DNA from 4 places in the Pseudocolwellia sp. G5-9 genome. Region 1 is predicted to be linked to each of the others. Evidence: predicted binding sites of a transcription regulator. Region 1 holds the regulator's gene; each other region holds the start of a gene.

What was found. Region 1 encodes LexA, which represses DNA repair genes until DNA is damaged. Its sites were predicted from a motif close to TACTGTATNNNNATACAGTA; they were not measured.
Region 2: a site for LexA is predicted at 2,792-2,811, ahead of AC0L5Q_RS11595 (DNA-methyltransferase). Genes of this name have one in related genera too.
Region 3: a site for LexA is predicted at 4,013-4,032, ahead of recA (recombinase RecA). Genes of this name have one in related genera too.
Region 4: a site for LexA is predicted at 1,606-1,625, ahead of AC0L5Q_RS05865 (DNA topoisomerase III). Genes of this name have one in related genera too.

The regions. Positions count from the first base shown of each region.
Region 1 covers NZ_CM147893.1:3,467,162-3,472,720, reverse strand. Annotated here, with positions in the region: gene ctaD (cytochrome c oxidase subunit I) at 1-1,191, opposite strand, end outside; gene coxB (cytochrome c oxidase subunit II) at 1,270-2,826, opposite strand; gene lexA (transcriptional repressor LexA) at 3,376-3,990, opposite strand; gene AC0L5Q_RS14975 (hypothetical protein) at 4,100-4,444, shown strand; gene AC0L5Q_RS14970 (DUF1294 domain-containing protein) at 4,806-5,399, opposite strand.
Region 2 covers NZ_CM147893.1:2,691,681-2,697,239, reverse strand. Annotated here, with positions in the region: gene AC0L5Q_RS11605 (hypothetical protein) at 416-808, shown strand; gene AC0L5Q_RS11600 (DUF6575 domain-containing protein) at 805-2,064, shown strand; gene AC0L5Q_RS11595 (DNA-methyltransferase) at 2,057-2,776, opposite strand; gene AC0L5Q_RS11590 (XRE family transcriptional regulator) at 2,895-3,599, opposite strand; gene AC0L5Q_RS11585 (pyocin activator PrtN family protein) at 3,669-3,926, shown strand; gene AC0L5Q_RS11580 (hypothetical protein) at 3,929-4,132, shown strand; gene AC0L5Q_RS11575 (replication initiation factor domain-containing protein) at 4,122-5,495, shown strand; gene AC0L5Q_RS11570 (DNA-binding protein) at 5,512-5,559, shown strand, end outside.
Region 3 covers NZ_CM147893.1:1,982,050-1,987,608, reverse strand. Annotated here, with positions in the region: gene AC0L5Q_RS08445 (efflux RND transporter permease subunit) at 1-2,402, shown strand, start outside; gene AC0L5Q_RS08440 (sulfite exporter TauE/SafE family protein) at 2,516-3,268, shown strand; gene AC0L5Q_RS08435 (phosphoglycerate mutase family protein) at 3,289-3,837, shown strand; gene recA (recombinase RecA) at 4,087-5,124, shown strand; gene metA (homoserine O-succinyltransferase MetA) at 5,359-5,559, shown strand, end outside.
Region 4 covers NZ_CM147893.1:1,350,827-1,356,385, reverse strand. Annotated here, with positions in the region: gene AC0L5Q_RS05865 (DNA topoisomerase III) at 1-1,571, opposite strand, end outside; gene AC0L5Q_RS05860 (hypothetical protein) at 1,682-2,017, opposite strand; gene AC0L5Q_RS05855 (hypothetical protein) at 2,224-2,391, shown strand; gene AC0L5Q_RS05850 (DUF3192 domain-containing protein) at 2,629-2,865, shown strand; gene AC0L5Q_RS05845 (GNAT family N-acetyltransferase) at 3,001-3,636, shown strand; gene sbcD (exonuclease subunit SbcD) at 3,758-5,050, shown strand; gene AC0L5Q_RS05835 (SbcC/MukB-like Walker B domain-containing protein) at 5,047-5,559, shown strand, end outside.

The DNA.
Region 1 (5,559 bases):
TTTAGGTAACCAATAATAAGCCCCTGCATAAATAGAGAATAACGAACCAGTAACCAATACATAATGGAAATGCGCAACAACAAAATAGGTATCGTGATATTGAAAATCAACAGGAGTCATAGCTAACATTAACCCTGAAAACCCACCAATCGTAAATAAAATAACAAAAGCCAGCGAAAACAACATAGGCGTTTCAAAAGTTAATGAACCGCGCCACATAGTTGCTACCCAGTTAAATACTTTTACACCCGTTGGAACTGCGATCAGCATAGTACAATACATAAAGAACAGTTCGCCAAATAACGGCATACCTGTTGTAAACATATGATGAGCCCACACGATAAAAGAGAGTAATGCGATAGACGAGGTTGCATACACCATTGACGCATAACCAAACAGCTTTTTACGTGAAAATGCAGGAATGATAGTAGATACAATACCAAACGCTGGCAGGATCATAATATAAACTTCAGGGTGACCGAAGAACCAAAATATATGTTGGAACATTACGGGGTCACCACCACCTGCAGCATCAAAGAAGCTGGTGCCAAAGTAAGTATCGGTTAAGAGCATGGTTACCACACCGGCAAGCACCGGCATTACCGCTATTAATAAATAAGCTGTGATGAAAAATGTCCAAACAAATAATGGCATTTTCATGTAAGTCATACCCGGAGCACGTAAATTCATTATGGTTACAACAATATTGATTGCCCCCATGATGGATGAAATACCCATAATATGAACAGCAAAAACAAAGAATGCTGTACTACCATTTGAATACGTTGTTGATAATGGAGCGTAGAAAGTCCAACCAAAGTTTGGCGCACCTGATTCCATAAAAAACGAACTCAATAAAATAGCGAAAGCAAAAGGTAATATCCAGAAGCTCCAGTTATTCATACGAGGTAAAGCCATATCTGGAGCACCGATCATCATAGGTAGCATCCAGTTAGCAAAACCAGTAAAGGCCGGCATAATGGCGCCAAACACCATAATTAAACCATGTACCGTCGTTAACTGATTGAAAAAGTCAGGCTCAACAATTTGCAACCCGGGCTGAAATAACTCAGCTCGAATTACCATAGCTAACGCACCGCCCGTAAGTAACATAATAAACGAGAACCATAAGTACAGCGTTCCTATGTCTTTATGGTTAGTGGTATACAACCAACGTTTTATCCCCGTCATTTTATGATCGTGATGCTCGTCGTGCGAATCGTGATCAGACTGTTCTGTTGTTATATTTTCTGTTGTCATGTCTACCTCCTACTTCGCACTGGCAGCATCAACTGCTGCGGGTTGCACTAAATCACCGGTGTCGTTACCCCAAGCATTACGCTCATAAGTGACCACTGCAGCAATTTGAGTTTTAGTTAATTGACTACCGAACGCGGCCATCGCTGGGTTTTTCTTACTACCATTAACAACCATATCGATATGAACCGCTACGTCGCCAAGGGCAATAGCACTACCTTTAAGGGCAGGAAATGCCGGAGGAATACCAGACCCCGTGGGTTGATGACAAGCAGCACATGAAGCTGTATAAACTTCTTGGCCCATTTTCATCAAATCGTCTTTGGAATATTCTTTTGATAGGTCTTCTGCAGGAGCCGCTTCTTCAACAACCGCTGCTATTTCAGCAACTTTGTCTTCAACTACAGCAACCGCTTCTTTTGCGTTATCAGTAGAACCGCCAACCGCCTCTTGAACATCAGCCGCTTGCACAGCATCACCCGTATTGTTACCCCAAGCATTACGCTCATAAGTAACCACAGCAGCAATTTGTTTTAACGAAAGCTGCTTGCCGTAACCTTGCATTCCAGTACCCGCTTTACCATTAAAAACCGTTGAAATATGAGTCGCTATATCACCTGTAGCAACAGGACTACCTTTAAGTGCAGGGAATGCAGGAGGAAGACCTGTACCAGCCACTTGATGACACGCAGCACAATAAGCGACATAAGTTGTTTCACCTAACGTCATCAACTCTTCCATAGGAACAGAGGCATTTAACGAGGCTTTTTCAGCTTCAGCAGCTTGTGCAAGTAACTCATGTTGCTCATCAAGCCATTTGGCATAATCTTCTTCAGATTTCACCTCAACCACAATCGGCATAAACCCATGATCTTTACCACAAAGTTCTGCACATTGGCCTCGATAAATACCTGGCTTATCAACATTTGTCCAAGCTTCGTTGATAAAACCGGGGTTAGCATCTTGCTTCACAGCAAACGCTGGCACCCACCAAGCATGAATAACATCGTCAGACGTAATTAAAAAACGTACTTTTTTATTAGCAGGAATAACAAGATGCTTATCTACCTCAAGTAAATAATTCTCGCCTTTAGCTGCTGAAGTACCTGATTGATTTTCGTATTGATCGCGTGGAGTTGATAAAACAGAATAAAATTCAATGTTTTGATCAAAATATTTATAATGCCACTTCCACTGAGACGCAGTCACTTGAATGGTAACGTCTGAATCGTCATTATTCTCCATTTCAATTAACGTTTTAGTGGCTGGAATAGCCATGGCAATTAGAATTACGATTGGAATAGCGGTCCAAAGTATTTCTACTTTAGTGCTTTCATGGAAAGATGCGGCCTTTGCGCCTTTAGATTTTCGGTGAAAGACCATTGACCAGAACATGGCACCAAAAACAAAGATACCAATAACAGTACAAATATACATAACCAACATATGTAGATCATAAACATCTCTACTTACCTCAGTTACACCCTTGGTTAAATTTAACTGCATATCTGCTAATACTGAGCTCGAAAATAAACTTCCCAAGCTCAGCCAACATAGGTTACGTCTCATAACTCGACATCTCCCTCACTCCTCTGTTAACGCAAAAAAGGCAAAACCTGTTCAATGAACAGTCATACTTTGAACGTTTTCGCTATTCTATATTTATTATTATTCGCTCTACGAGTGTTAAGTATCAAACTTCAACTCAATATCATTTTGTATACTTTCCATTCTAGAATTACTCAAATATTAATCTAGGTCAAATTTTAAATTAGAGTTATTACATTAATAAATATTAACAAATACAATAGAGTAACAACTCTAAGATGCTGAAAGCCTTATAGGTAATGAGGCTAAAGATTGTTTTATTTTTAAACAGCCCTATTATTTAAGACAATTAATAATTTTATTTCAAGAAAAGCAAAGTGATTATTTTTTGATCAAAGAGTGAGCAATCACCTGAATTGAGAGAATTGAAGTATTAAAACGAGGAACTAAAGTTAAAAATAGGACTAAAAGGAGATAAAACAGAATTTACTTTAAATTAAAAACGCTTAAAAAGTAAACTCTGTGTGTTCATGGTATTAAGTAGTTTGGTGTAACAAACACAAATAAATATTACATCCAATCAGCGGCACGAATAACACCAACAGCAATACCTTCAACATTAAATTGTTGCGTTGTTAAATCAACAACAATAGGTGAAAATTCTTCGTTTTCAGCATGTAAATACACAACATTACCTTCACGCTTAAAACGCTTAACCGTAACATCATCTTCGACTCTTGCTACAATTACCTGTCCGTTTTTTACATCAGTGGTTTGATGCACAGCGAGTAAATCGCCATCAAGAATACCAATATCTTTCATACTCTCACCATTTACACGGAGTAAATAGTCGGCGCACGGTTTAAACATAGTGCCATCAATTTTGTAATGCTCTTCAACATGCTCTTGCGCAAGAATTGGCTCACCAGCAGCAACCCTGCCAATTAAAGGCAAGCCATCTTGCTCTACAAATTGTTCAGTAAGTCGAATACCACGAGAAGTGCCCGGTAGCATATCTATATAACCTTTTTTAGCTAACGCTTTAAGGTGTTCTTCAGCAGCATTAGCCGACTTAAAACCAAAAAAGTCAGCTATTTCAGCACGTGTAGGTGGCATACCCGTTTCAGATATTTTTTCTTTAATCAGATCAAATATTTGTTCTTGTCTGGGAGTTAATGGGCGCATTATATTCCTTAGGTTATAACCTGTGTTTTTCAACAGTGATAACTGTTAGTATATACAGCCTGTAAATAAACGCAACCCTGTTGGTTTTGTTGGGGTTTGTGTAACTTTTATGAAAAGAATGAATGATGTTCTTCCCGCGTTAGAGCTTTTTCAATGGGCGTATATAAAGTCGTGCGAGCAATATGATGTAGTTAAAGACTCGTTAGGAGAGATAGACAGCTACCGAATTCAGTACAGAGCCGAACGAAAAGAAGTGATTGCACAAATCATTCGTAGCAGAATTCAGGGTAGTAAAATTGAACCTGCCATCACACGTTATTGTCACGAAAATAATATAGCCTCGCCAGATAAGTTTATTACTATGGTATTACAAGAAATTGAAACCCTACATTCTGGCGCTCTGGTAAGCTTGGGAGTAACCGAGTCGATATTTAAAGCGTGGAAGATTAGCTAGCTCGATGGTGTATATACCCGTTACCATTCAAGATGCAGGTTTCAGTGGGAACTAAAAACAATTTAGGCACAGATTTTACGTTCCAAACAAAATCTAAGTACATACATCCATGTATGCAAGGCATTAAGTTTACGTCATGGTTATTCCCTTACTAAAGTTAATAACGAAGCATAAATTGTTTTTAGACCCATCGAAGAAGCACTTGAGCAAAATCACTTCTTCGTTAATGCTTTTTATAAGGGAACGACCATTATTGCAAAGCATTGCCTTGAATTGATATCGCTCAAGTGCTCTGAAATACGCATCTTGATTGGTAACGGGTATAAAAGCTAAATACTAGCAGTTATACCTTAGTGTAGTGTTAAAAAATAAGTTTGCCATTAAACGACACCAACCATACTAACGCGCAGCAATTAATAATAACCGTTAACCAAAAAACAATTCTAAAGTCTCTTTTTTGAGATTTATGCCTAAGCATTTGTTGTGCAATTGCAGCACCTGGCCAGCCACCAACTAAAGCTAAAATGTGTAAGGTGCTTTCTGGAGTACGCCACGCCCCTCGTTTTGCTTTAGACTTATCAAGCGCATACGCAAAAAAGGTAACAAAGCTCATACCTAAATATATAAATACAATATTTTCAGGTAAATATCCCATCATTAAAGCTAATGCTATGCTTGCTAAAAAAATAACCGATAAATAGATAGAAAACTTACTAATACTTTTAGCTTGTTTTTTCTTTAACTTTTCACCTGCATATGTTGCTTCGTCTGCGCAATAGCGGCCTTGCTTATCTTTACTTATTGAAAAAGTAATAACATCGTTTATTTGAGGATCACGCTGACGATTTGAAAAAGCAGTTTTGTGAATAAAAACGTGTTCTCCACCACCATTAGGTGCAATGAAGCCAAACGCTTTGTCGTTATTCCATTTTATTAACTTTCCTTTTAAGCGCATTTTCACTTCCTGTTAGTAATTTAAAGCTTTGTTAAAAATAAATAATATTACCCTTTTTATGAGGTGATATGAGTATTTCTCAAGATGGTATTCGTTTATATAAAAGTACAATTACGATATAGTTTACCCCTGTTATTTAAGCTTATGTTTAAAAATCACT
Region 2 (5,559 bases), 780 kb from region 1:
AACAGGATGAAGAGTCAATCACTAACAGCTGAACTAAATGAGTAAAGTACAAATGAATAAATGTGTATTAAATTTTCATTTATTTTGTGTGGCGTATATAAACCCCGTATAATTCGCGCAAATTTTAGCAGTTATCACTAATAACTAACTTATTGCGTATTTGAAAGGTTTTAATGCTTTATGATTTCTCATAAACTTTCCGTTGCACCCATGCTCGATTGGACTGACTTATTTGAAAACAAAGGCTTGATGCACTGCTAGGTGTACAATAGGCGTACTTCCTCTATTTTTTACCTGCTGAGTCAAGCTTTAATTGTTTAAACTTTATACTATTTAATCATTTTATTGAAATTTGGACATTTTTTCATTAGAATCGCGGTTATCAAAGAAGTAAAATTGTCATGGAAGATATTAAGTGGTAAATAAAAAATTCCCCAGTGATTACCCTACTCATATTCAAGTTCCTAGTGAAAAAGCGGCACCTATAAATATAGAACTTTATAGAATGGTAGGAAATAATCCTCCTTTAAGAGATGATTTCGTGCCTAGCAATAAAGACCCTTTACAATCTCATATGATCAAACAGTCTAAATTTAGAGATTCCGCGGGTTATTACGGCACTTCATTTTCTTTGGATAAATCTAAACTGGTTAGTGTTATTAAAGGTAATCCAAATAAATTTGGTTCGAAAAAAGTGGCTAAAGGAGCTATAACTAGAGATATGGGAGTTGGAGAAAAAGACTCTAAAACTCATGTTACTGTTTGGTTTTATCAAAATGTTTTCCCTGATGGGTTTGAAGTATTATGAGTAAGAAATCTGATTTACTTTTCAAAACGTCTTCAATTTATGGAGATTTGTACTATCACAATGTATATAGTTTCTATGAACAGCCTTTAATTTTTACTGCATATAATGAGAATGATCAATTATTCTTTTGTTATGACTTAGGTGTTGATGAAAGTAATGAATTGTGGATTTTTGCCCCTATTTCTGAAGAAAAAGTAAGGAAATTGGAAAATAAAGATATTCCAATTGTCAGCGCACTTATTCAAAATAAAAATTATAAAGCGATTTTGTATATGGAGCCATTTGATGACTCTCCAGCAAAAGAATCTTTATGTTTAGTGAAAGATTTACCTTATCAGTGGCCGAATCTGGATGTTTTTATACATGAAAATATTAATTATGATAATAGACGAAAGCATACTCATAAAATAAGAATTAATAAGCCAAATAGTAAAGCAATTGATTCGTCTATTCTTAACGGGGCAAATGATAGTTTTGGTTATTTTTGTAAAAATGTTTGGAAAAAACATGATATTCCTTCAAAAATATTGCTACACGATGCTATCCCAGGTTCTTTTATATACCGTGTTGAGGTTCAAAATAAAGATACTGATAAAGAAGAGGTTCATGAGATACTAAATAGGCTTTCCAATAAAGATGATTTCATTCATGCTATTGATGAAAAAGAGCTTGATTTAAGGTTAGTAAAAAGATTGTTTGACGAGGTTCTCTCGCATAGATTAACTATTCAATTAATTGATGAAGAATCTACAGACATTATTATTGAATTAACTGAGGCATATGTATATGAGCTCATTGATATTGTTGATGATAGGCTTGGTACTTATCTAGATAGTAGCATGGTGCCTCAAGCTGATAATTTTGAAACTCTCAGGCTTTTTTTAACTTTAACAAAGAATAAAGGTTTTGTTACTGCTAGCGATCTCGGAGTCCATCAAAGACAAGTCAGTTATTATCGAGATGCATGTGAGTTACTTGCTTTAGTGCATGATTATTCAAAGTTAACACCACTTGGTTTAGATGCTGTAAGTTCGTCAAATAAGGATTTTGTAAGTATAATCAAAACCCAATTTATGCATACAGAGTGTGGAAGTATTTGGATGCTTAATCAGGGAGTTAAAGACTTGTTAGATATAAATGGGGAATCAGCCACTGATTTCCTTATTCAATTTTGTAATGGTTTGAGTGAAGGAACAGCTAAAAGAAGAGCTCAAACCTTAAAGTCTTGGGTTAGAAACTTTAAGGAGTTTAAATAGGATTTTTAATTTTATTTAATCTTTGGTTAGTTATTTCAACAGCTTTAGCACTTAAATCGTTACCTTTAAAATTTCGTTTTAATTCGGCTGAAGCACAACCTACAAATCCCGCTCCACAAAAAGCATCAGCTACAACATCGCCTTCTTCAGAGCTTTGTATTATTAATGTCTTAGCTAGGTTTGTCGGTTTTTCTGTTGGATAACCACGCCAAATTCTTTTTTCTTGAAGTATGTCCGGTATCGATAAGTCATTTAACTTACGCTTTCCTTTTTCAAAAAATAAAATAAATTCATATCTTGCTCTATAATGATAACCCATCCCAATAGCCATTTTGTCCCAAATAATTGGTTTCCAAAATTTAAAACCAGCGTTTTCAGCAATTGGTTTTGCTATAAATGCTGTTTCTTGATCGCAAAAGAGATAGAAGTGGCTATTTTTAGCTAAAACACGATAGACTTCTTTGAAAAGTTCTTCAAATCTAGAGTTTGGAAATATCTCAAACCATTGGTTGCTTGATGATTTACTTTTTTTTAATCTTGTTGTAGTTCCAATTTTTCTGTGCTTTTCTAGAGATTCATAAGGAGGGTCGGTTATAAAGAGGTTTATAGAGTTATCATCTTGAGATTTTAACCAATCAATAGCATCTTTATTACTTATGTCAAATTCCGTTTCGATATTTTTATTAATTATATCTTCTTTTGAAGCGTCCATTTTACTCTCTAAAAGTTATGTTAATTTATACAGTGTATTGTGTCATGTTTTATCCTAGCAATGCAATGAATTGGAATTTATATAATAACAATACCGTTGTATAACACTTAGGCACTTCCTACATTCTTTGACCTGACCAAACAACTCGGCCAATTAACTCTATATCTGTTCCATTAATGTCTTCTTTATTTATTTCCCAAGGCTCGTACATATGGTTATCTGATTTCACCTTTATAATACCTTTAGGTAAGACCTGTAATCTTTTGACTAGTAAATTATTGTCATGTCTTATTACATAAATCCCATCATTCAAGCCATTAAAGTGTTTATTTACCATTATCATGGCACCGTTCTTTAATGTTGGGTACATGCTGTCACCGTCAACTAACATCAAAAATACATCATTTGGGTTTACACCTATTTCTTTATTTAGCCATTTTGGCTCAAAGCTTATTAAGTGTGTTTGTTCTTCAGCTTCAACTAATAATCCTTCACCAGCTGATGCTTTTACTTCATAAAAAGGTAATTTTATATGGCCTTCTATGACATTTTTTGTTGGTTCCACCTCTAGATTTCCTTTTCCAGTCATAAACCATAAAACATGTTCTTCAAGGGTTGGTGTGGTAATTATTTTATCAATTACTGAAACACCAACGTTAGAGAACCCTCCTTCGATTTTTTTCAATGTACTCAATGATATGCCAGTAATTTCTGAAAATTCGGCTTGAGTTTTATTCATTGATTCACGGAGGATTTTTATTTTTTTGCCATAATTCATTTGACATGGTTCCATATATGGATTTATGATTGTCACAGGTTCCATTTATCGAACCTTGTGTCGACTCTAATCGCTTTGAATTGCTTTAACCCTGAATAATCACATAGGTGACATATGAATACAAATTTTGCACTTTTGGCACGCTTTGAATCTCCTGTGATTGAGCTAAAAGATGTATGCCAAGAATTCTTTGGTATCACGGTTAAAACAGCTAAACAAAAAATCAAAGGTGAAGATTTCCCCGTGCCTACTTTTAGCCTAATTAAGTCAGAGCGTTCACCAGTATTTATAAAAGTAGAAGACTTAGCAAATTATATCGACAAGCAATATGCAGAAGCTAGTCACCAATGGCAACGAGTTAACTTGGCCTAACTATGACAATCAAAGACATTTATTTTCAAGTAGAGCAATGGGGCGATGTGTGTATTCAACACAAAGGCCAAGTGCACCACTTTACAAATCTAATGTCATTAATCTCATTTCTTCAACCTATCTACGGTGAAGACTTCAACTTAATTGAAGTAACAGATGAAAATTGGCAACAACTTTATGAACAAGGGGTGTTTGATGAACAATAAAAAAGCACTTTTTTGTAAAGTTGATGCGTTATCACTTACCTGGTCACCGCAAGAACTTCTCCATATAAAACAACTCGCTAAAGTTGGCGCTTGCATCAAAAAGAGCGACATAGAAGAAATTCAAGGTAATGCACTACTACGTAAACTGTCTAATTTAGAAATAAAAAAGAACATCGACTTAGCTGCGGCTGAAACATTTAACCATGTTGCATATAACGACATTCTAGAAAGCTACAAAGAAACCGCTGAAGGTATTACGCGTGAATACAACGAGCGTAAATTTAAAGGGCTGAGTTCTGAAAGTTTTAGACTAGCAGAAAATGAAGTCGCTGCACGTTACGAACTGCGCCAAATGTTTAAAGGCGAACTCGAAGTCGATACCTCAAAAAAATACGGTGACCGATTAAACAATTTATTAGAGAACATTGGCGTTAACATGCTCGACACACTGTGTTGTGGAGAGTCAGAACGTTTCGTTTGTTTACTTAACAAAGTCTTTTCAAAAAACAACTACATGTGGACCATCAAAAACAATCCATCAGGTCGTTTTAATTACACCTACTCAGCCAATATATTTGCTGAAGGAGAACAAGCGGGTGTTATTTGTTGGGGCGGTAAAAACCTCGGCTGTTACGTGTCATTCATGGGAACGGGCTGTGAAGCCATAGACTTTCAAAGACTGTATCAAGAAATACAGCATATTCCAGAAATCAAAATTACCCGTATCGATTTAGCCTATGACGATTTTTCAGGTACTCGTTCTATTAAATCAGCTAAAAGATTAGCTGAACAAGGCGCTTTTAATTGTGGCGGACGTCCTTCTTCTTACATGTATGTTGAATCAGGCCACTTATGCAAAGCCATGAAACAAACATACAAACGCCAATTTGCATTCGTTCCTGACAAGGGAAGAACCTTATATGTAGGCAGTCGTGAATCTGGAAAACTTCTTCGTGTATATGAAAAAGGCATACAGATGGGGGACCCAAAAGATAAATGGGTTCGCTGGGAACTTGAACTGCATTCAAGTCAACGTGTGATCCCATTAGAAACAATGATTAAACCCAGTGAATTTTTAGCAGGTGCTTATCCAGCCCTTCATTTTTTAAATGAAGAGCAATCAGTCATAAAAACAGTGGTTAAAAAAGCACTTATGACGGTTGAAAAAATCATTGAGAATCAAGTTGTTTCAACGCGTAAAGCTATCAACATGATGCGCCATTTATGCGATATGTCTGACAGTGAAATAGTCGATAAATTTTTAGTTGGTATCAAAAATCCATTGAGCAAGGAAGCTTTCCCTAAACGGCTACTTATACCCATAACAGAACAACAATTTTTAGAACAAACACAATCAATTTAAATGAGAGGTTAATCAAATGGAAACTGGAATTATTTTACGTGGCAAGTTACTAGGCGTTCGACCT
Region 3 (5,559 bases), 1.5 Mb from region 1:
CCATAGCAACTTTGGGATACAGCCAAAACGATCGTCAGCAAATTGATATTGTGACTAACTCTCAGTTATCTAGCGTTAAAGAATTCGAAGACTTGGTGGTAACAAAAATTAATGACGACGTTATTTATTTAAAAGATATAGCGAATATTTCTTTAGGAGCAGAAGAAGCGAATGTTACGGCAAGAATCAATAACACCAACACCATTTATATTTCAGTTTGGCCTTTACCAGGAGCTAATGAAATTTCAATTGGAGATGCACTTTATCAATCCGTAGAAGAAATAAATAAAACATTACCAGATGGTATTGATATTGAGTTTGCTTACGACGGCACGCTGTATATGCGTGACTCACTGAAAGAAATAATTATCACCTTATTTGAAACAATCACCATTGTGGGTTTAGTGGTTTTAGCCTTAATGGGATCGTTTAGAAGTGCATTAGTGCCATTAATTACTATTCCAATTTCAATTTTAGGTGCTATTTGGACTATGTCGTTAATGGGTTTTTCATTAAACCTATTAACTGTACTTGCCATTGTTCTATCTGTGGGATTAGTGGTAGATGACGCGATTGTTGTTGTTGAAAACGTTGCGCGCTATATGCGAGATGGTAAAACCCGTACTGAAGCGGCTCTACAAAGTTCAAGACAATTACTTGTACCTATTATATCTATGACATTAACCTTGGCTGCGGTATATGCACCGATTGGTTTTTTATCAGGTTTAACGGGTATGTTGTTTAAAGAGTTTGCCTTTACATTAGCAATTGCTGTGTTGTTCTCGGGTATTGTAGCTGTAACTTTGTCGCCTATTATGAGTGCCCATATCTCTCCGTCTGACGGAAAAGAGGGCAGCATGACCAAATATGTAAACGCTATATTTTTCCGTATTCAGCGTGCCTATGCAAAATTGTTAGATTTCGTTTTTACGATTAAAACTCAAATTGTTTTAGTCGCTGCCATTGTTGCAATGCTTACCGTACCCTTTTATTTATATTCTGCTAAAGAGTTAGCCCCCATTGAAGATCAAAGTATGGTAGTGGTTATTATTCAATCACCACCAGAATCGTCTATGGCGTATAACATAGAACATACTATTAAAATGGTAGATAAATTATTAACTATTCCTAACAGTGAAGCTATTTGGCAAGTGGTTTTTAAAAGTGGTGGCTTTGGTGGCTTAAACTTTGTAAAACCTGATGAACGTAAAGAAAGTGCTGAAGATCTTGTTCCTATGGTTTATATGAATTTAGTCGGGAACTCGGGGTTAGATTCACTTCCTATATTACCTCCATCATTACCAACAGCAGGGCAATTTGATGTTGAGTTGGTGATCAAATCGCCTGATTCTTACGAAACCATGAAAGGCTATACCGATAAATTGGTTGGTGCAGCTTTTGCCAGCGGACAGTTTTTATTTGCTGATACTGATTTGAAGATTGATTTACCACAAATGGAACTCAGTATAGATAGACAAAAAATTTCTGATTTAGGGCTTAGCTTTGCAGACATAAATCAACAGCTAAGTGTTTTTTTATCAAGTAACTACGTTAATCGATTTGATTCAAACGGCAAAGCTTATCAAGTTATTCCTATGGTAAATAATAAGGTAAGAGCTAACCCAGAAGATATTTTAAGTTTAACCATTAAAACGCCAAGTAACAGTTTAGTGACTGTTTCTAGCTTTGCTAAAATTAAATGGTTGATTGGTCCTAGACAACTCACCACATTTAATCAGCAAAACTCTATTAAAATCTTTGGCGGTGTTTTACCAGGGGTAAGTAAAGAAGCAGCATTAGCTACATTGGAAAAAGCGGCTGCTGATATATTACCTAAATCATATCGATTAGATTACGCGGGTGAGTCTCGCCAAATTAGATCTGAAGGTAGTACGTTAATGAGCGTATTAGGGGTTTCATCTATTATTGTATTTTTCATTTTAGCGATTCAGTTTAATAGTTTTAGAGATCCGTTAGTGGTGTTATTTGGTTGTGTACCTTTAGCTTTATCAGGCGCATTGCTTTTACCTTTTATTGAGTTAACAACAATCAATATTTATTCACAAATAGGCTTAATCACCTTGGTGGGCTTAATTGCTAAAAATGGTATTTTGATCGTTGAATTTGCTAACCATGTTCAAGAACAAGGTAAAACAAAATTAGAAGCGGTAACCGAAGCGGCTATAACACGATTAAGACCTATTATGATGACAACGGCGGCAACTGTTTTTGGGCATCTCCCATTAGTATTTGTAACAGGTGCTGGCGCAGAAGCACGTAACAGTATTGGTATTATATTAGTAGCCGGTATGTTAATTGGTACTGTGTTCACATTATTTATATTACCCGTGTTTTATTTATGGTTTGCTGAAAAACGAGAAAAAACCATTGATATTATGTAAGTAACGTACAATATTCGTTAGCATAATAAGGATAGGCAGGAGAACTCAATTCTCTTTAAAACCTATCCTTTTTTATTTCTTTAATTTAAACCACAATTGGAAAATATTCCTAAATGTTGTCTCTCTTTTCTTACGAACTCTCTTATAACGCTTTATTACTGTTATTTCTTGTGGCTTTTTTTATTGGTATGGCTAAAACAGGTGTTAGCGGTATTTCAATGTTTGCCGTGCCTTTACTCGCGTTAAACTTTGGTGGTAAAGAATCAACAGGCATTATGTTACCTCTATTAGTTATGGCCGATATTTTTGGTGTTTTTTATTATCACCGTAGCGCTAATTGGTACTATTTAAAAAAGCTATTTCCTTGGGCTGCTATAGGAGTAATTATTGGTACCTTGATAGGAGAATATGTTGATGATCAAATATTTCGTCAACTTATGGGGATTATTTTATTTGGTAGTTTGGCCCTAATGATTTGGCAAGAGCAAAATAAACGCGTAAATGTGCCTGATTATATGTGGTTCGCTATTTTAATGGGGCTATTAGGCGGTATAACGACCATGGTGGGGAACTTAGCTGGAGTGGTAATGGCCTTATACTTATTAAGTATGAGATTACCCAAAAATGAATTTATAGGAACAGCTGCTTGTTTCTTTTTAGCGGTAAATTTATTCAAAGTACCATTTCATATTTTTGTATGGGAAACCATCACTATAGATTCATTCTTATTGAATATCATAAGCTTACCGTTTATCGCATTAGGCGCATATGCGGGGGTATTTATTGTTAAAAGAATACCCAATAAACAATATAGGTGGTGGGTTATTGGTATGACGGTATTAGCGGCTGTTTTTATGGTTTTATAAAAAACTAGGATAAGGAAGATATGGAAATCGTTTTAATTAGGCATGGTAAGCCTGTCGCTGCAGTTAACAGCATGATGAATGCTATCAGCTATGTCAAATGGGTAAGGCAATACCACCTATCCGAAATATCAAATAACAGTAGGCCCAACTATCAACATGTTCAAGACTACAAGTCTCACTTTGTTGTATCAAGTGATCTTAAAAGAGCACTGCATTCAGCACATATATTTACCGGAAAATCACCTGAATTAATAGATCAAACATTAAGAGAAATGGAATTACCACGTTATAAACTTCCCTTATATTTACCTACAGTGGTTTGGCTTTATAGCTGTCGTATTTTTTGGTTACTTCGGTTTAAAGGGCACTTTGAAACTTATAAACAATCTAAAATACGCTCTATAAGAGCGGCACTTACTTTAATTCGATTAGCTGAAAAAGAAGAAAAAATAGTTGTTTTTGGGCATGGGCTAATTAATCGCTTTATTCGAAAAGTACTTATCAAAAAAGGCTGGAAATTAACAACTAAAAGTAGCGATTATTGGGGAGTAACTCAATTAAAATTATAACTGTACGCATTAATATAATTTACTGTATAAAACTAATAGAAATTAAAAGAGTAACTTTTTTTTAAATTTTTTTAAAAAGTTACTAATTAATATAAAATTGTTATTTTTCAATGGATAGCAAGTCTTGTTATTGATTTATTTTCCAGTATAAAAAATAAATTAATAAAAAACTTGATACTGTACGACTATACAGTATACTTGTTTCATTAAAATGAATTAAGCACCTAAATCATCTTGGAGCAATAAATAATGAACGAGAATAAAGAAAAAGCACTTTCTGCTGCGTTAAGTCAAATAGAACGTCAATTTGGTAAAGGCTCAATAATGAAGTTGGGTGATAACCGTAGTATGGATGTAGAAACAATCTCTACAGGTTCGTTAGGATTAGATATCGCACTAGGTGCTGGCGGTTTACCATTAGGCCGTGTTGTAGAGATATACGGACCAGAGTCTAGTGGTAAAACAACCTTAACATTAGAAGTTATCGCGGAAGCTCAGCGTAATGGAAAAATTTGTGCTTTTGTTGATGCCGAGCATGCACTTGACCCAATTTACGCAGGTAAACTAGGTGTAAATATTAATGAATTATTAGTATCTCAACCTGATACGGGTGAACAAGCTTTAGAAATTTGTGACATGTTAACGCGTTCAGGTGCTGTTGACGTAATTGTTGTCGATTCTGTTGCAGCTCTTACACCTAAAGCTGAAATTGAAGGTGACATGGGCGACTCGCATATGGGTCTTCAAGCAAGAATGTTATCTCAAGCAATGCGTAAACTTACAGGTAACCTTAAACAATCAAATACCATGATGATTTTTATTAACCAAATTCGTATGAAGATTGGTGTAATGTTTGGTTCTCCAGAAACCACAACGGGTGGTAACGCATTAAAGTTTTATGCTTCAGTAAGATTAGATATTCGTCGTATTGGTGCTGTTAAAAATGGCGATGAAATTGTCGGTAACGAAACACGTGTTAAAGTTGTTAAAAATAAAATAGCTCCTCCGTTTAAACAAGTTGAATTTCAAATTTTATATGGCGAAGGTATTAACAGCTTAGGCGAGTTAATTGACCTAGGTGTTAAGCATAACATGGTTGAAAAAGCTGGTGCTTGGTATAGCTACAATGGCGATAAAATTGGTCAAGGTAAAGCTAACTCAACAAAATATCTAGCTGAAAATCCGGCAATAGCTAAAGAATTAGATTCACGTTTACGCGCAGAACTTTTAACTAAGAAAGTACCTGAGAGTGAAAAAACTGAAAAAGTAGAAGAAGCTGCTGAATAATCAGCAATCGTTTTCACTAAAATCTCGGCATGTCCGAGATTTTTTTTGATCTAAATTTATAAAGCTTAATATTAAATTCAGCGGGTATTTTTAAAACTTATGTCATTATATTTTTTAAGTTAGAAAATATTACAATCTGTTTAGACGTCTATACGTTTAGATGTTGACATAGCCATAATGAAAAATGCTATAATCATTCAAGCTAAATTTTGTATATTCTATAGGTTGAGTCTTATGCCCATTAAAATTCCTGATCAATTGCCTGCTTTATCTATTTTGAATAATGAAAATATTTTCGTTATGTCTGAGAATAGAGCTGCCCGTCAAGAAATTCGCCCAATGCAAGTGGCAATACTCAATTTAATGCCCAATAAAATTGAGACAGAAGTACAAATATTAAGAATGTTATCGAATACACCACTACAAATTAATATT
Region 4 (5,559 bases), 2.1 Mb from region 1:
GCTTTTTTAATATCTGGGTCTGTTACATAACGCGCTATGCCAGTAAGGGCTGACAAAATAGTCGCGTCGGTAAAAGGTTTAGGTGGGCTCGTGTTTTTTTCTATCAAATTTCCTTGTAAGCAATGTACTGTATCGCCCACTTTTACGTTAGGTAATTGGGTTGCTGAAAACTCTTTATCTTGAGAGTTAGTATCTTTATTTTTATTAAATGAGGGAAATAAATCTTTCCAACCGTTTTTAACAATATCTTTTTGTTTACTAATAAAAAGCCCACCGCTTATAACAGTATCAATTTGTTTATCTACATATTCAAAATTAGGATAAAACTGCGCGATATATTGGCGTGCTACTAACTCATAAATTTTTTCTTCAGTTGAAGATAATACACCTGTTGGTTTATTTTTAGCGGTAGGAATAATGGCATGATGTGCACTGACTTTTTTATCATTCCATACTCGGCTTTTTTTCTTTAAATCAGCTGATTTAAGCATAGGTGCAAGTTTATTTGAAACTTGGCTAATGGCACTGGTAACGGCTGTTACATCGTTTAAATGCTCAACGGGTAAGTATTGGCAGTCTGATCTTGGGTAGGTGATGAGTTTGTGTTTTTCGTAAAGATTTTGACAAGTATCTAATACTTGTTTTGCGGTCATACCAAATGCTTTTGCAGCCGCTATTTGTAAGCCAGATAAACTAAAAAGTAACGGCGCTTGTTGCTGTTTTTTATCTTGCGTTACTTTGGTGATTTTACCGGGTTGATCAGTAATTCGGTTTACTACATTTAACGCAAGCTCTTTTGATAGTACGCGTTTTTCTTCATCCATGTAAGGTTCGCAAGCTTTGCTTGGTTGCCATTTTCCTTGAAATTTTTCACCGTTGTTTGTGGCTATGTCTGCTAGTACCTCATAAAAAGGTTTTGAAATAAAGTTGTTTATTTCAATATCACGATTTACCACTAAACCTAAAATAGGTGTTTGAACTCGTCCTATCGATAATACGCCTTGGTAGCCAGATTTTTGTCCTTGCAGCGTGCATAAACGTGTCATATTTAAACCGTAAAGCCAATCGGCTCTTGCTCTAGCAAGGGCTGATGTAGCTAAGGGAATATAATTTTTATTAGGCTTTAGGTTGTTAACAGACTTTTTTACCGCAGCAAAATTCATATCACTTATTAAACAACGTAAGGCGTTATTTATTTTGGTTTTGGAAGCTCCGCAATAACTAATGGCTTCATCTACTAGAATTTGACCTTCTCTGTCTACATCACCAGAATTTACGATAATATCTGATTGCTTAATTAAGCGTTTAATCACTGTCAGTTGTTTTCGTGTTTTACTTTTTGGTTTTAATTGCCATTGTTGCGGAATAATAGGTAGATGCTCAACAACCCATTTTTTATATTTTACATCATAATCTTCAGGCGGAGCTTGCTCTAGCAAATGGCCAATACACCAAGTAACAATATCGCCATTTCCTGCTTCAATAAAACCATCATTTTTTTTATGTGGTTTAGGCAATACGTCGATAATTGCTCTTGCTAAACTGGGTTTTTCCGCAATAAATAACTTCAATTCTATTAAACCTGTTTACACTACTTATTAGTTGTACTGTTTATTTATACATGCTTTATTGCTAAGTGTAAAATAAATCGAAAGAATTTAACTTGTTTTTAGCTGTTTTTTTATTTTTGAGTTAATTGTAGTAGCTGCGCTTTTACTTTGGCTAGTTCAGCCTTAATAGGTCCAAGTGCGTTATCTATTGCTACCGTAATAGCTTCATTAATTAATTCAGCAGATAATTCATCATTCTCAATTAAGGGAGTATTTTTATCTTCTGGTGCTGATGTTTCAAATAAAACGCAATTCTCAGGTTCGTGTTGCCAACTTCTTAATGCACTAATTATTTGAGGTAAAGGTAATGGGCTTGCGACTTTTGACTTAATCAAAGCAACACTAGGTTTTTTTCCTTCATTAGCTAATTGATTGGCGATAATTATAATTTTTTCAAAGTTAGTCATTTTTATAAACCTAAAGTTAATGTAGCTAAATTTTAGTGTATTTTACTAAATTTAAATACGATTATCTTTAATTTATAAATAAAATAGCTTTAAATCAAGTAGTTATATTTTTGGTTTAGTGTTTGCTAATTGAATTAATACTCAGTGTTGTGATGACTTATTATTGCTCAGTGATCACAGTAATTTTTATCTTATTAGGAAATATCATGAAAAAAACATTATTAGCTTTACTTCTTGTTGCACCGATTGCTACTACTTTAAGTGGCTGCGTTATTGCCATTGATGGTGACGATAGAGATCACATGTTTCAAAATGATCACGAGCGCGAATTTGAAAACCGCAAAAAAATAGCTAACATGCCTTTATACCCGTAACCAATCAAGAGGCTATTTCAGAGCACTTGAGCGATATCAATTCAAGGCAATGCTTTGCAATAATGGTCGTTCCCTTATAAAAAGCATTAACGAAGAAGTGATTTTGCTCAAGTGCTTCTACGATGGGTCTAAAAACAATTTATGCTGCGTTATTAACTTTAGTCAGGGAATAACCATGACGTAAATTTAATACCTTGCCTAAATTGTTTTTAGTTCCCACTGAAACCTGCATCTTGAATGGTTACGGGTATATATATAACCCATCAAAAAGTTATTGATACGCTAGGTGTTGCTGACTTTACTGAATCTTACCAAGTTAAAGAACAAGAAATTAAAGTACTTTATTTTAGAACACAACGAATACATAAAGATGGGTTAACAACAAAAGATGAATGTACTTATTTACACTTCGAAAATGGTGTTTTAACCGATACAGGTGAAGGTAAAAGTTATAAAAGGCTGATGGCGATGTAATATTAGCATCATTTGTTTGAAATTTGCTCACTATAAAATATGCTGATATTGTATATCGTCTATAATTATGTAGACCGTTTTAATTCAATAGTGGTTTAACTTTTAAAATTATTCTGGATAAAGTGAGGAAATAGGATGGGTGATACCGTGTCTGAAAAAACTGATTTAAATGTTAGAGCTGAATATTTAGCCGCTGAAGATTTAAAACTTGCTGCTTCTTTATTGTATCAAGCCTACCATGATGATCCTGTTTTTCTTGAAATATTTAATGGCGATAAACCTGATTACGAGCAAAGACTAAGAACATCAATTCGCGAAGAACTCAATGCTTTTTGGACCGCTAAACAACCTATGGTTGGTTTGTATTTAGGTGAAAGCATTGTTGGTGTTGCTTGTTTAAATAAGCCGGACACAGGAATGGGAAAAGATCGATTTTGGCATTGGCGTTTAAAAATGCTTTTAGGCGCTGGTTATTTTAGTACCAAGCAAATGATTGAAAAAGAAGAAAAAATACTTGCTGCAGTGCCTTTGAATAAATTCCATATGTTGTCGTTTATTGCAATACATCCGTTGCATCAACATCATGGGTTTGGTCATTATCTTGTTGCTGCTATTAATACTATTTTAGAAGAAGACAAGGACAGTGAAGGTGTTGTAGTTTATGTAACAACGAAAAAATACCAAGACTTTTTTAACGATGTTGATTACAAAACGTTTTCAGAAGTGAGTGTTGGTAATGTATCAGGGACTTTAATGGTTCATTATCGTTAGTGTATTATCCTCGTAATTTAATTTAGTTATTCATTAAATAAAACGGCTTTTAAAGCCGTTTTTTCGTTTAAAATCAGGTAGAATCCTTTCCAATAAATCGCGCTAACAAAATATCTCTCATATGAAAATACTGCACACCTCTGATTGGCATTTAGGACAACACTTTTACGGCAAAAGTCGTGCTAAAGAACATCAACTTTTTCTTGATTGGTTACTTGAACAAGTTCAAGAAAACAGTATTGATGCGGTAATTGTTGCTGGCGATATTTTTGATACAGGCACACCGCCAAGTTATGCGCGTGAAATGTATTTCGACTTTATTAGCCAAATGCATAACATTCATTGCCAACTTATTATTATGGCGGGTAATCACGACTCGGTTGCTATGCTGGGCGAGTCTAAAACTTTACTTAAAAGTTTATCAACTAGGGTTATTCCAGCGGTTAGCGATAATATTGATGAGCAAGTCTTCACCATAAATAACAAGCAAGGCGAAGCGCAAGCTGTTATATGCGGCATTCCTTTTATTAGACCACGCGATGTGATTAAAAGTAGTGCAGGGCAATCGGCTTCGCAAAAACAGCAATCATTGCAACAAGCCATAAGTGGCCACTACCAAACCTTGTTTGATCAAGCAGAAAATTTATCGAAAGGACAATATCCTATTATTGCCACAGGGCATTTAACTACGGTTGGCGTAACCACGTCTGAATCAGTAAGAGATATTTATATTGGTACATTAGAAGCCTTTCCTGCCAATGCTTTTCCTGATGCCGACTATATTGCTTTAGGGCATATACATCGCGCACAAAAAGTCGCAAAAACCGAACATATTCGTTACTGCGGATCTCCTATTCCGCTAAGTTTTGATGAAGCCAGTCAAACTAAACGCATTGTTATGATTGAATTTTTAGCTTCCGGTAAAAAAGATAAATTTGAACGTATTATTAGCGAAATTGACATACCGTGCTTTCAGCCTTTAGTTACCTTAAAAACAAATTTAGAGTCGTTAAATAAAGACATAGAACCATATTTATCTTTAGTTGATAGCTCCAGTTCTGATCTTCAAGATAACACTAAAATTTGGTTAGATATTGAAATAAATAGTGCTGAATATTTACAAGACTTAACTGCTCGTATTGAAACCTTAATTGAAGATTTTCCGGTAGAAATCTTGTTGATCAGACGCAGTAAAAAAGCGCGAGAATTAATGCCAAGCCATCAAAAGAAAATCACCTTAAATGAACTTTCGTTAGATGAGGTTTTTGAAAGCCGTTTAGCTGTCGAACATTGGGAAACAGAAGAGCAACAGGCACGTAAAACTCGAATTACCCATTTATTTCAACATGCCGTTGAAGAAGCCCAAGAAGAATTAAATAGTAAAACAGTAAAAAATGAGGAGAAAGCGCAATGAAAATTTTAAGTTTACGCTTTCAAAATATTAACTCGTTAAAAGGTGAGTGGAAAATTGATTTCACACAAGCGCCGTTTAAAGACAACGCCTTATTTGCGATTACCGGTGCAACAGGCGCGGGTAAAACTACTATTTTAGATGCTATTTGTTTAGCTTTATATCACCGTACACCACGACTTACCGTGTCTGACAATCAAAACCAGTTGATGACACGTCATACTGCATCTTGTTTGGCCGAGGTTGAATTTGAAGTAAAAGGTAAAGGTTACCGTGCTTTTTGGAGTCAGCGTAAAGCGAAAGGGCAAATCAACGGTAACTTACAAGCCGCTAAAGCTGAATTGGCAACCCTTGATGGCGAAATTTTGGCTGAAAAATTACAAACAGTTAGAACCGAAATTGCTAAAGTAACCGGCTTAGACTTTCCACGTTTCACCAAGTCTATGATGTTATCTCAAGGCGAATTTGCAGCTTTTTTAAATGCACCGGCTAAAGATAGAGCAGAATTACTC